2 regions of the Acinetobacter thutiue genome follow, and region 2 is predicted to be linked to the other one. Evidence: riboswitches for the same ligand, from Rfam matches in the RefSeq annotation. Region 2 holds a riboswitch; the other holds the start of a gene.
The links. A riboswitch is a leader RNA that binds a small molecule or an ion and turns the genes downstream of it on or off. The one in region 2 is predicted to bind fluoride.
Positions count from the first base shown of each region.

Region 1: another riboswitch for fluoride. It lies ahead of crcB (fluoride efflux transporter CrcB); the one in region 2 lies ahead of QTA56_RS02480 (DUF190 domain-containing protein).

Region 1 is NZ_JAUDZE010000005.1:107,895-115,364, reverse strand. It holds gene QTA56_RS12140 (DUF2071 domain-containing protein) at 1-660, shown strand, start outside; fluoride riboswitch at 742-808, shown strand; gene crcB (fluoride efflux transporter CrcB) at 941-1,321, shown strand; gene QTA56_RS12130 (type B 50S ribosomal protein L31) at 1,435-1,689, opposite strand; gene QTA56_RS12125 (metal-dependent hydrolase) at 2,100-3,065, shown strand; gene QTA56_RS12120 (ABC1 kinase family protein) at 3,085-4,377, opposite strand; gene QTA56_RS12115 (MATE family efflux transporter) at 4,567-5,928, opposite strand; gene QTA56_RS12110 (DMT family transporter) at 5,957-6,418, opposite strand; gene hemW (radical SAM family heme chaperone HemW) at 6,527-7,470, shown strand, end outside.
Region 2 is NZ_JAUDZE010000001.1:528,594-536,063, reverse strand. It holds gene lpxB (lipid-A-disaccharide synthase) at 1-258, opposite strand, end outside; gene QTA56_RS02510 (hypothetical protein) at 507-800, shown strand; gene QTA56_RS02505 (PepSY-associated TM helix domain-containing protein) at 803-2,359, shown strand; gene QTA56_RS02500 (DUF1634 domain-containing protein) at 2,356-2,646, shown strand; gene QTA56_RS02495 (sulfite exporter TauE/SafE family protein) at 2,848-3,735, shown strand; gene QTA56_RS02490 (3-deoxy-7-phosphoheptulonate synthase) at 3,853-4,944, shown strand; gene ppa (inorganic diphosphatase) at 4,999-5,529, opposite strand; gene QTA56_RS02480 (DUF190 domain-containing protein) at 5,522-5,854, opposite strand; fluoride riboswitch at 5,915-5,997, opposite strand; gene QTA56_RS02475 (hypothetical protein) at 6,202-6,702, shown strand; gene QTA56_RS02470 (TonB-dependent receptor) at 6,779-7,470, shown strand, end outside.

The DNA.
Region 1 (7,470 bases), on a different contig from region 2:
CCTCAACAGGTGACATTGTGGGAGAAACAGGGCAAAACCATTTTTACAATTTTGACCTATCAGCACCATCATTTTGGATTCCAGTTTTTAGGCAGGCTACGAAAATGGATGCCATCCCCCCAGCAAAGCAATTGGCGGTTTTATCTGGATGACTCACATCCCAAGACGGTGATATTTGAACAGGTGATGTTAGACCAGTATCTATATGTGTTGGGTGGGCGTTTGGCCAGTGATGTGATGCCTGCCCAGTATGCACTTATATTTCAGCATCAGTATCATAAGCAGCAAAAAAGCATTCATACTGACATCATGCTTGATCCTGCCTACTCATTTGCCAGCAATGTACAAATCACAGGGGAAAAACGCCTGCCAGACTCATGGCAGAACGTGTTTACCTCATGGGATGAGGCGGTACATTTCCTTGTTGATCAGGATCATGCATGGGCTGAATGGGTCGACCAGCCACAACGGCTGTCACAGGGCGATATTGAAATGCCGATACAGTTTCAGCAGATTCAGGCAGCAGAGATGATTTCCCTAAAAGCCCCTCAACTGTTACAGCAATTGGGTTTGGAGGATAATGCCGAAGTATTTGCCTTTGTGGTGCCTGAACTGGATTTCCATGTCATCGGCGAGCAGGTTTTAGCCAGCTCCTCCTAAACTGTGGATAACTTAAACCTTATGCACAGCCTTATCACCGCCTAAAAACAGCAGTTGAGTTGTCGCAGAATTATGTTATTTTAGAGCAAAGGAGATGGCATTCCTCCTGTTACAAACCGCCATAGTGGCTAATGATGCCTACGTGACCCTGAACAGGGGACGTAGGTTCGTGCGTACTCTGTTCTCTATTTGGAGTTCGCAGATGAAAAATTTCCAGCACAATCTTTATAAATCCATGTCCAATCCACTATTTTCTCCAAAGCTTAATTTGGAGTGAGCCATGTATTATCCTTTAATTTCAATTGCCTTGGGTTCTGTGCTGGGTGCATGGCTACGCTGGTTTCTGGGTTTAAAGCTGAATCCCATTTTTCCAGATATTCCTTTAGGTACGGTCACCGTTAATTTTGTGGGTGGCTTTATTATTGGCTTTGCAATTTCTTATTTTTCCCAAAGTGCGCTGAGTCCCAATTATAAACTATTTGTGATTACGGGGTTTTGTGGTGCATTGACCACGTTTTCCACTTTTTCTGCTGAAATTATTGCCCTGTTGCAAAGTGGCAAGCTGGGCTACGCCTGTACAGCGATTTTAATTCATGTGATTGGGTCGTTGCTGTTTACCATTCTGGGCATGAGCCTGCATCAGTGGTTGACGGCTGCTTAATTTAAAAAGATGAGCAACAGCTAATTTGGGCATAAAAAAAGAAGTCTAAGAGGAGGAGATAGAACCTTAGACTTCGAATTATGTCAGTTTAATCAATAAAACTTAAAACTAGATTAAGCCTTGCGGTTAAAGCGGGAAAAGCGTTTGTTAAAGCTGGCGACACGACCCTCATTGCTGGCCTGACGCACTTCACCTGTATAAAACGGATGTGATGCGCTGGAAATATCCAGTGTGACATAGGGATAAATCTTGCCCTGATATTCCTTGGTCTGTTTGGTTTGAATGGTGCTTCCAATCAGGAAATAGGCATCGGCATTGGTGTCGTGAAAAAGAACCTGTTGATAGGCGGGATGAATATCTTTACGCATTGTGAACTACTCCATTATTTAAAGAAATGTTATAACATAACAATAAATGAAGTCAATTTAATCTATTTCAAGTTTTGCCTTAATGAGAATAAACCCTCATGGATGAATGGTTAAGGTAATTGCTGTTTAAGTTAAGTGGTTTGAGCGTGAAAAACCCGAATACTTCATATCTCTATTTATAAAAATCTATGATTGATACATATTTTGATATGAAAAATATTCTTAAGCTACTGTTTAATAGTTATTTTATAAGAATAGATATTTAGGATGTTATCTGAATTGAACCCGAATAAAAGATCGGATTAAGATGGTGTTGCTTTATATGGATTGGTTTGCACGCAAACTGGATATGCAGGCAAACATTGGAAAAATACGCCACATCATCTTATTTTAGAATATAGGGAATTGCGATGCTTGTAAGGAAATTAAAACAATCTGTGGGTAAATTGATGAACTCCACCATTGAGTACCCTGATTTTACCAAGAAAATCCCGTTCCCAATCCGTCATCTTGAGTTTAGGTTTGATGGGCAGAATTTCTATAACAATTTTTACCGCAATGCAGAGCTGGCAAGTGCCTATGTAACAGCGATGTCGATTTTCCTGACCTATGGTGAGGAACTGGTGATTGAAACGGCACGTTATCACCGTGATTTTGTGAATGACCCGATTCTAAAACAGCGTGTAACCGCTTTAATTGGTCAGGAGGCGATCCATTCTAAAGTACACAATGCATTTAATGACCAGACTCTGGCAAACCATCAATATCCTGTACGTTTTTATCGTTTTTTGGCGGAAAATGTTTTCAAGTATGGTTTTCACCGTTTTCCCCAGCCGTTGAAATTATCACTGATGGCAGGTATTGAGCATTTTACTGCGGTATTTGCAGAATTTGCCATGAAGCATGATGCGGAGATCTGGGCAAAAGAAATCGATGACAAGACCAAGGGCTTATGGATGTGGCATTTTATGGAGGAATCGGAACATAAGGATGTCGCTTATGATGTCTTCCAGTTGATTTCAGGCAATTATACCCTGCGTATTACAGGCTTCTTCCTTGCCAGTTTTACCATTATGGGGCTGGTTTTCGCTGGTGCGGTAGGCATTCCAGTTTTAAGACGGCCATTGAATGCAATAAGTCCGCGTTATTGGAAAGATGTGGCCTACAGCCTAAATGTACTGTGGAATCCCCAGAATGGCGTTTTTGGCAGTACAGTTGGGCATGTGATGGAGTATCTGCGCCTAGATTTCCATCCGAATGACCATGACACAACTGCATATCTGCAAGACTATAAGCAAAAGTTGTTAAATCCTGAAACAGGCTTGCTTATCCCTTATTTCACCAAAGAATTTATGCCAAAGATTCAGGCGGCATGATAAAAACCTGCATCAGGCTTTAATTGGGAACCAGTTCCTCAAACAGGTCATTCAGGTTGTCATGCACCTTAAGATGGATCAGGTTCCAATAATGTCCTGAAATGGTACGGTTGACCATTAATGTATCTGGAGATGGCTTAAATACATCCCAGTATTTCAATGATTTTTTCACCAATCGCATGCCATCATGATGGGATGAGTTTTCGGCAAAGTCATAATGGGTGCTTAATGGACGTAACAGTACTTCAATCCACTGGACATACAGTTCGCTTGGAAATTTCTGTTTTTCAGCAATTGAATGCAGTTCAACCAGTAAATCCTCAACCTGGGCAATATCCTCCTGACGTGCCGCATTTACCAGGGCCTTAAAGTGCTGAATCAGTTCTGGCGAAAGGGTTTTGACACTGCCATAGTCATAGATGATGACACTGCCATCTTCCCGAAAGGCAAAATTGCCTGGATGGGGGTCACAATGGAAGCGTTTCAGGAAGAACATCTCCTGCCCTAGGGCACGGATCAGGCGGCGGCCAATCTGGTTGCGGGTTTCAACCGACCATGTACTTGCGGTTTCAATGGATTCGCCCTGTTCCAGGCTTAGGGTGAGTACCCGTCGGGAAGAATATTGTTTATAAACTGTTGGAATAATCACTTGATCATCAAGCTGTTCATGGAAAGTCTTGAATACTTCCAGATTTTGCGCCTCGATTTCGTAGTTTAGCTCGGCGGAAAGGCTATCCTGAATTTCCTGAAACAACTGATCCTGTAATTTTTTATCAATCTTTAAAACACCCATTAAACGCAGGGCAAGACGCACCTGTTTTAAGTCGCTTTCACAGGCTTGGTCAACGCCAGGATATTGCACTTTCACCACCACCGCCTGCCCGTCAGGGAGTACTGCACGATGCACCTGACCAATCGAGGCTGCCGCGAAAGGCTCTGGCTCAAATGAGGTAAAAATCTCATTCAGTGGTTTGCCCAACTCTTTTTCAACCTGCTGCTTGATTTCAGCAAAAGGCATGGCTGGGGCCTGACGTTGCAGTTTGGCAATCGCCTTGGCGACTTCAGGTGGGAAAATGTCTTTGTATTGTGAGGCGATCTGTCCGACTTTCATCACTGCGCCTTTCATTTCTCCAAGTGTATCGGCAATCTGTAAACCGATTTCCTGAAAAAGCTGGCTACGTGCCGCATTTTTTTGTTCTTCATCTGCGGTCAGGTTGCGAATGGAGTTGGCAACGCTTTTGCTGGCGATGCTTGCAGTCATGCCCGCCAGTTTTAGAAAACGTTTACTGGGAGAGCTTGCATGCTTTGCCATGATGGTTGGACCCCTGTGATCTGATTTTAAGCGATACCCTGATCATAGGCGACAAAACTTAAATTGCCTAGATGAAAATGTTAAGTCGTGTAAGTCTTATGAATCAATCACTCAATCTTGTTGATATTTACTATCGTGAGGGCAGTATCCACGCTACCCTCATGATAGCAACTGAATCGGAGCTGTTGCTTATGGATTTGAGCTTGTCAGTTGCATCAAACGTTTATTATTCAAATATAAACGACCAATCAACAGGACACAGGCTATGGTTAAACCAATGATCAGGCCCAGCCAGACACCCGCCACGCCCCAAATGGTATAGCGGGCCAAGTATAAGCCAATTGGAAAGGCCACCACCCAATACGCCATCAGGGTAATCCACATCGGAGCCTGTGTATCCTGCATGCCACGCAGACAGCCTGCCGCACTGACCTGCCAGCCATCCACCAATTGGTATGCCATTGCGAACCAGAGCAGGTACATGGCAATCGGCATGATGTGTACATCATTGGTATAAATCGCCACGATATAGGGACGGGCCAGGGCAATCAGGGCCATGGTACAGGCTGCAAAGATGGTCGCACTGATCAACCCGACTTTTTGTACCTGACGCATAGCGAGCCAGTTTTTCTCGCCATAATACATGCCGACCCGAATGGTTAAGGCTATCGCTAACGATAGGGGAATCATAAACAGTTGTGACGTGACTGAAATGGCAATTTGGTGCGCTGCAATTGCATTTTCCCCCAATGGACTGAGGACAATTGCACCCGTACTAAAGATACTCACTTCAAAGAAAACCGCCAGACCAATCGGAAAGCCCAGCTTTAAAATCCGTTTTGTCCAGCCTAGGTCCAGCTTTTCCCATTGGGTAAAGATCGGTGCCTGTTTGTAAGCCTGGGCCCTGGAAATATAGATTGCCAAAGTGATGAACATCAACCATTGCAGGATTGCTGTGGCAAATCCACAGCCTGCGCTTCCCAATGCTGGAATAGGGCCAAATCCATACATGAAAACAAGGTTCAGGGGGATCAGCGCCAATAAGGCAAGTAGGCTAATTGCTGTAACAGGACGGGGATGTCCCAATGCCTCGGAATAACTGCGCAGGGCGGCGTACATCATCACTGCGGGCATGCCAAAACCAATGGCATGCAGGAACAGGCTGGCTTTGGGGAGTAAGCTTTCAGGTACACCAAACAGGGGTAAAAAGAATGGCATGCCTTGCAGGATCAGCATGGCAACCACTCCAAGAATTGCGGCAACCCATAAGGACTGGCGTGCAATGGTTGGGATTTTCTCAGGTGTTTTTGCGCCCCGTGCCTCCGCAACCAGTGGTGTGGTGGCAATCATGATGCCTGCAAACAGCAGCATAATCGGAATCCACAGCCCCACACCAATCGCGATTGCGGCGAGGTCGGCTGCGGATAAGTGGCCTGCCATAATCGTGTCAATCAAGCCTAAACCCGCCTGGGCGAACTGTGTAATCAGGATGGGTAACATCAGGTGAAACAGTTGCTTAAGTTCAAACCGTGCAGTGTGGGTGTGGGGCACAAAAAATACTCTTTAAAATTGTGAAAAATCAGCGTTGTAAAGTCAGTAAAACACCAATAAAAATGACAATACCGCCCAGTAGGCGCTGCCAGTTGACAGGGGTTTTCTCTGTCCCTAACCAGCCAAAATGATCCAGTAACATGGAAATAACAAGCTGCCCAAAAATGACCAAACCCGTAAATGTTAAGAAGCCAAGTTTAGGTGCAGTATAAATGCTCATACTAATTGCATAAACCCCAAGTATTCCACCCAGCCACAAAAACCACGGAATGTGTGAAAGTTCACTTAAACTTGGTTTTGCTGCGCTCTGGAAATAGACCATAACCGCAAGAATAATTGTACCAAACAAAAATGAAATAAAAGCGGCCTGTATGGGCGAGTGTAAATATGTTTTAAGCTGGGTATTTATTGCGGTTTGAAATGCCATTGCAATACCAATTCCCAAAGCGAGGGGAATGATAAAAAGTAACTGGCTTGAGAGTTTGATCATATTTATATCATTCATTATTCTTGGTGGTCTCATACATAACATAGATGATGAGCCGTTGATTAGTCGAGTCATGTTAAAATAATTAAGTTCTGTTATTGAGCTTATATTTTGAGTGAATTAAATCCAGCCCTTATTCCACTTTCACTTTATATCCATATGCCTTGGTGTGTGCGCAAGTGCCCATACTGTGACTTTAACTCACATGCTGTACCCGATGGTCAATTGTCCACCGTCCTGGAACAGCGGTATCTGGCGGCATTGGTGGCTGACTTTGAAACTCAGGTGCAAATGGCTCAGGGACGCTCCATCCATAGCGTGTTTATTGGGGGGGGGACGCCATCGCTGATTTCTGCACAGGGCTATGCATGGTTATTTGAACAGCTCAGGGCTCGTCTGGACTTTGAGCCTGATTGTGAAATTACTTTGGAAGCCAACCCTGGAACAGTTGAACATGATCCTTTTGCAGACTATCTTGCCGTAGGCATTAACCGATTGTCGATTGGCGTGCAAAGTTTTAATATAGAACATTTACAGCGCTTGGGGCGGATTCATTCTGCCCATAATGCGCTCAGTGCCATTCAGCAGGCGCGGCAGGCAGGCTTTCAGCGTGTTAATGTGGATTTAATGCATGGTCTACCCCAGCAAACCCTTGAACAGGCTCTAACTGACCTCAAACTTGCGGTAGAACAGGGTGCAACCCATATCAGTTGGTATCAGTTGACCATTGAGCCGAATACCGTTTTCTTCCGTACCCAACCCGTGCTTCCACAGGATGAACTGTTGGAGCAGATACAGGAGCAGGGCGAAGCTTATTTAAAGGCACAGGGCTTTATCAATTATGAGGTTTCCGCATGGCGTAAAGAACAGCCATCGGCACATAACCTGAACTATTGGCAGTTTGGAGATTATTTGGCAATTGGAGCGGGGGCACATGGTAAAGTCACCCGTCCAGATGGGGTTTATCGTTTTCAGAAAACCCGTTTGCCCAGGGATTATTTAGCCAAGGTTCCTGCGGATCATCTCCAGATGAAAAAGATTGAAGCCGATGAATT
Region 2 (7,470 bases):
AGTCCAGCGCTCAACCAGACCATCGCGGACTGCAAATAATTTTTTCAGGTCCTTTAATACTTCAACAATCCCCATGACGGATAGAATTTCCATTGGGTAATAACTATGGAAACCCTCGGCAATCATTTGTGGACCACCGATCCCTTCAAATTCAGCGTCAATTCCTTGTTCGCGAAAACTACGCATAAGCTTTACCCCTAGAGTGTCTCCAGAGACTTCACCCACAACAATGCCAATTTTTAGTTTTTGCTTTAACAAGACCTACGCCCCTTGCCAGTATTTAAAAGTATTCTAACAAAATGATTTTACACCGAATCATAAAAAATCATGTAATTTGTTGATGTGCAGTAAAAATTGCTTCTCATCTAAGATAGCATTAAATAATCCTAATACCATCTGGATTTGCGATAAAGGAACAATTGCTTGAACTTTACTTAAATAATATTATTAACAATAATCATTTTCATCTTTTATTTCTTCTCTTCTTAGTGTTTTTATGACTATTTATGGCTAAATCCACCACCCCAACTTTTGTCTATCGACTCAGTATTTTTTATCGTTTTGCTTTCACGTTCATATTGGGTTATGTCTGTATGGTGTATTTAAGCCTATGTCTAGGCACTTTATTTACCCACTTTATGGATAAAGCGGAAAGCATTTACCTTGCGGCATTTATTTCCATCCTGTTTTACCTAGTTTTTATCATTATCAGTTTTTGTTCACATTCATTGGTGAAACTCACATTGGTTAGTCTGATTTTAGCAGGCGCATTATTTGGCTTATCTGTAGGTTTAAATTAAAAATGCAAAATAAAGGCGTTCGTCAATCAATGGCATGGTTACATGCCTGGACAGGCTTAATTTTTGGATGGTTGTTGTTTGCCATTTTCCTGACAGGAACCAGTGCCTACTACCGACACCACATTAATCTATGGATGCAACCACAGCTTGCTCAGTACCAAGTCAATCAGGAAACTGCGATCCATACAGCAACAGAATATTTAGAAAAACATGCTGCCAATGCAAAGTCGTGGTATCTGAACATTGCCAACCATGAAGAACCTGTCAATCAAATGTATTGGGAAAAAGCGGATGATGGTTATGAAAGTCGTACACTGGATGCAAATACAGGACAGGAACTCAAGTTATCAGCCACTCAGGGTGGAGATTTTTTCTACAGCTTTCATTATCAGCTTTATGGTATTCCCTATCTGGTGGGGCGACTGATTGTCTGCTTTGCTGCCTTTATCATGCTGATTGCATTGGTTTCAGGCATTATCACCCATAAAAAAATTATCACTGATTTCTTTACCCTCAGAACCTTTAAATCACAGCGCTCATGGCTGGATTTTCATAATGTTTCCTCTGTGCTGGCATTACCGTTTTTCCTGACCATTACTTTTACAGGTTTGGCGATTTTCTTCTACCTATACCTACCATGGGGAATGAAGAAGTTATATCCAGACAATTCTTTTCAGTTCTTCACTGAAATCAGGACGGTGAGTCAAACACCAAATAACACTACACCACCAAGTAAAGCGAATATGCTGCCTATCGACACATTGTTGCAGCAAGTGAAGCAACAATGGGGAGATCAGGCTTTAGCTTCAATCGAGGTGAAAAACCCGAATACTGATCAGGCCATCATTACATTTAAGCAGCTTGAAGACCGTTCCATTACCTTAAATCAGGCAGAGATTAGCTTTGATGGAACGGGTAAAATTCTAGGCAATACCAGAAACAATAGCGCCGTCGCCACCCTCCATTCAGGCGTGTATGGCTTGCATATGGCAACCTTTGCACAGCCTGCACTTCGATTTGCTTTTTTCTGTTCGGGTATTTTGGGCTGTTTAATGATTGCCTCAGGTTTGCTGCTATGGAGCTTAAAACGTCAAATCCAGAATAAATCGGATCAGTTCCATGTTGGATATTATCTGGTTGACCGTTTAAATGTTGCCGCATTGATTGGATTGCCAATCGCAATGTTAAGTTATCTGTTGGCAAACCGATTGGTGCATATTACCGAAGCTACGCCAAACTATGAAATTTATACATTTTTCACGGTTTGGGGCTTAAGCTTTATCATTGCACTATTCACTAAAAAACAATATTTATGGAAATCCCAAATTGTTGTGTTTGGATTACTTGCACTTGCCATACCTTTATATGACCTGATTTATTTGATCAATCATCAACTGATCTCAGATATGAAAAATTATTGGGTATTCTTGAGAGTCGATTTATTCCTGATTGTTTGCGCGATATTTGCAGTGTTTATCTTTAGAAATATCCAGCCGATTCAGACAAAGTCCGTGCACAAAATTAAAGCCAAGCTGGCAAAAAATGAGGTGAAAGTATGATCATTTTTAGCCTTTTACTCATACTTATGGGCATGCTCATTTTATATAAATGCAGCGCCAAACAAATCACCAAAGCCAAGCCAACACAACAACAGTTTTTAAATCGTTTTAGAACACAGCTCAGACTTGCTGCATTTTTATGCTTCCTGCTTGCTGGTAGTTTGCTGTGCTTCAAATATGGCAGTTCAATTGGATTTATCAGTTGGTGGATTTTCGCCACCCCTATCACTTTTTTACTGGTTTTATGGGTGAATGATGTCACCAAACAACCGCAGAAAAAATCATAGCTGGTTCATTTGGAAACATCATCAACAACCGTCTATTTTAAGCAAGAAACCCAATAAAAATATTGGAATGTTCAAATAAAGCTAAAGCATTTTTAAAATTCTTTAGCTTTTTTTTGCATAAGTAAATCACTATTCATCACAACGAGTTATCTAAAAAAAGCATAAGATATGCGAGTTTTAGCATAATTAGGCATATTGTTGATGTTTGGTCCTATTGAGTTCATTTTAGCTGGTGTTTTAGTTGGCTTCTGTGTGGGAATTACAGGTGTTGGTGGAGGTTCATTGATGACCCCTATCCTTATCAGTTTATTTAAAATTGAACCCCATATCGCAATTGGTACAGATTTACTTTATGCCTCAATCTCAAAATTCTGTGGTTCAGTTGTTCACGCCAAAAAGCTGAATATTGTATGGCCAATCGTGCTGTGGCTTGCATTGGGAAGTATTCCCGCTTCTTTTGCAACCTCCTGGATGCTGGAGCATTACTTAAGCCAGTCAACACACTATAAAGCTGTATTAACCATGGTTTTGGGTTTTATGTTGACCTTAACAGGGATTTCAATTGTCTTCCGTGCCCAAATTGAGAAACTGTTTGATCGTTTCCGTAACCGTGAACAGGCCAATATGGAAAGCGAGCAGCACGCGCTACAACATAAACGTCATTACATCCTGATTATGGGCGTGGTGTTAGGTATTTTTGTGACCCTATCCTCTGTAGGCGCGGGTGCTTTCGGTATCATGGCCTTGGTGATTATGTTCCCGAACTTACCCATGATTCGTATTATTGGTTCAGACGTGGTTCATGCCGTATTGCTGACCGCAGTTGCTGGTTTAAGCCATATGTCTTCTGGAAATGTCGATTTCACCCTGTTGATGTGGTTACTTGTCGGTTCTATTCCAGCCATTATTATCGGTACTTTAATCAGCTCGCATATGCCTGAAAGACTAATTCGTAGAATTCTGGGTATTACCTTGTTTGCCCTGGGGGTGAACTTTATTATCAACCCTGTGAAAGCCAAGCCAAAACCAGTTGAAACCCATCAGGCGGTGGTGATCCAGCAGCCTAGTTCAGCAACAAGCCCTGTTTAAAACCCAATTGCCGATTGATTCTGCACAAATCATGCGATTCGCTAGTTAATCAATCGGCTTTTCATGCTATATTCGTAGACAAAATAACCTCTTCTTTCGATTGAATTTGTGACAGCAATGAATACTCTACAGCCAAATCCAGTTTCCCAGCCAGATATCAATGACGTTAATATTAAAAGCATTCAAACCTTAATTACTCCAGCGGAACTCAAAACCGACCTGCCTTTGTCTGACATCGCCTCTCAAACGGTACTGCAAGGTCGTGAAACTGTACGTAATATTTTAGATGGTAAAGACAAACGTCTGTTCGTGGTAATTGGCCCTTGCTCCATCCATGACCCAAAAGCAGCGCATGAATATGCTGACCGTTTAAAAGAACTGAGTGAAAAGGTCAAAGATACTTTATATCTGGTGATGCGTGTTTATTTTGAGAAACCACGTACTACTGTGGGCTGGAAAGGCCTGATCAATGACCCTGACATGAATGATTCATTCAATATTGAAAAGGGTTTGCATATTGGCCGTCAACTGTTGCTTGATATTAATGAAAAAGGGCTACCATGTGCTACTGAGGCGCTTGACCCGAACTCACCACAATATTATCAGGACCTGATTTCATGGTCTGCGATTGGCGCACGTACCACTGAAAGCCAGACGCATCGTGAAATGTCTTCAGGTTTGTCTTCTCCAGTTGGCTTTAAGAACGGTACAGACGGCGGCTTGACTGTTGCAACCAACGCAATGCAGTCGGTTAAGCATGGTCATAGCTTCCTGGGCCTAAATGAAAATGGCCAGGTTGCGATTATCAATACCAAAGGCAACCCTTATGCCCATGTGGTATTACGTGGCGGTAATGGCAAACCGAACTATGATGCAACTTCCGTTGCCGAAGCTGAGGCTGCTTTGGCAAAAGCAAAAGTCAGCAACAAGATTATGATTGACACCAGTCATGCCAACTCAAACAAAGACCCGTACCTGCAACCTTTGGTTTTAAAGAACATCACGGAGCAAATTCTGGATGGCAATAAGTCAATCGTGGGAATCATGGTGGAAAGTCATTTAAAAGGTGGTCGTCAGGATATTCCTGAAAACCTGTGTGACCTTGTATATGGTCAATCTGTGACAGATGGCTGTATCGACTGGGATACCACTGAAAAAGCCCTGCTGGAAATGGATGCGGCATTAAAAGAGGCCTTGGCAAATCGCTAAGACTGCTTAAGTCAAAAGAAAAGCCCATAATTTTTATGGGCCTTTCTTTATCCATTATTCTTCATGTGCTGGATAAGCCTGTACCGATTTTATAATCTCATCCCTTGCTTTCTGGGCATTCTCCCAGCCTATAAACTTAACCCATTTACCCTGTTCCAAATCCTTATAATGTTCAAAAAAGTGCTGGATTCGGGCTAGAATCAGCGGATGAATATCATCAATATCCTTGATATGGTCATATAAGGGTGAGGTTTTACTGTGTGGAACGGCAATAATTTTTGCGTCCATACCATGCTCATCTTCCATATACATTACACCAACTGGGCGGCTACGAATCACTGAACCTGCCACCACAGGATAAGGCGCAAGTACCAACACATCCAGCGGATCGCCATCTTCACTCAAGGTTTGTGGAATATAGCCATAGTTCGCAGGATACGACATTGCCGTACTTAGAAAACGGTCAACGAATAAAGCATTGTATTCTTTATTCATTTCATATTTTACGGGTGCATTGTTTTCTGGGATTTCAATCAGGCTATAAAAATCATCAGGAATATTCAAGCCAGCAGCCATATTAGTCATTGTTGTTCCCCTTGTTGCCTACACTGCCAAATTCAATTGATGTTTTGCTATAAAAGATTGAAATGTTTTCTTGGGAAAGTGTTGCGAACAAAGACTGTTCCTGCTCAATATCCACGATAAATTCAATTTGTACTGGACGATCAGCCAGTTCAAAAAAATGGGCTGAGTGAGGTTTGCCTTGACGGTCAAAACTCTGGATACCGTTGTTTACGGTTGCGCCTTTTAATCCTATTGTTTTGGCTACTTCAAGTAACCATTCATAAAGGGGTTTTCCTTTATAATTCTCATTTTCTTCAAGATAAAACTTGAGTAGATAACCTTTCATACGCATCTCCAAAAATAGAATGCGTAAACCTACGCACCCTATTTATTGCTATAAACTTAGGGTAACGTAGGCATCATCAGCCACCAATGACTGTCAATCATGGGGCAGTTTGTAAAAGGAAGAATGCCATTTCCTTATCTGAACAGATTTATCATATTCCTATCAAAGGCAGTTTGCAATTGAGTGTTTAGCATTGCAATCAAAGTCATTCATTCAAAAATCAATATACAAATAAGGCATATATAACTGAGATATGCTTTCAGTAAAACGTATCCAATATGTTTTGTACTGTCATATTTTTTTAACTATACTGCTGCCACATTTCCCCTACGACCTATATCGCTGATATGAAGTCCAGTTTTCGTCAACACTTGCTCAAGTGGCGTGCCTCTCTCGGTGCGATCACTTTGCTTTGTTTACTCTGGCATATCTTGTTACCCACGATGGTACATACAGGGGTCGTACCCGCACTTTATGCAATGCCAAGTCATTGTCAGGTCACGGAAATTCAGAATAGCTTGATGGGTTCAGAGTCACATTCTGGTCATCATCAGCACACTATGAATGAAATGCATCAGCAGCATTTACACGTGGCTGAACATCATCCGCTCAGCAAATATGCTAAGGAGGTTTTTGCCCTTGCCAGTCAAATCATGAAGCATTGTCCTTTATGTACGCATGGACTGGATGCGGCTGTGATTGTGCCCCTGATTGCACTGGTTTTGCTATTTGTACTGGGCTGGTTTAGTCGTATACGATGCCTATGCCATGTGTGGACAGAAGATCTGCACATTCCACGCCTCTTTTATATTTTTCCCATCAAGCAGGCCCCACCACTTGCCCTATAAACCGCAATTTTTTATACAACGTATCCAGTGAAGCACTGCGGTACAGCCTTGTTTATTGCTTTTTATAGAGTTGAATATGAATACTCAATTTCGTTTGTCAGTATTAACGGCGGCATGTCTTTCGGTGAGCTATAGTGCGGGGACATGGGCAGATACTTCATCTAAGGATGAGACCAAAACCCTCGCCACAATTGTGGTCACCGCCAGCCGTGATGGTGAATCCATCAACAATACCCCCGCTGCCATCAGTAAAATAAGCAATCAGACCATTGACGATAAGCACGCCACCTTTATTGGTCAACTCGTCAATCAAACGCCTGGCGTTTTAATGAATGATCTGGGTAATGAACAGCACATGATGTCCATTCGCCAGCCGATGACCACGGCGGCGGTTTATCAATATCTGGAAGATGGGATTTCGATTCGTCCTGTTGGCGTGTTTAACCACAACGCACTTTATGAAGTGAATTTGGCAGGCATTGATAATATTGAAATCCTGCGTGGCCCAGCAAGTAGTCTATATGGCAGTAATGCGATTGGGGGAACGATCAACTTTTTGACCAAAGCACCGAGTTTAAATCCAACGGCAGATTTGGGTCTCAGCGCAAGTTCAGAGGGATACCGCCGCGTAGATCTTGGCGCATCCAATACCTTTGATACAGAGTTAGGTGAACAGGGATTAAGACTGTCTGCTTATGCAACTGATCGTGGTGATAGCTGGCAGGACCATGCGGAAAGTAACAAGCAAAGTGTCACGTTACGACATGA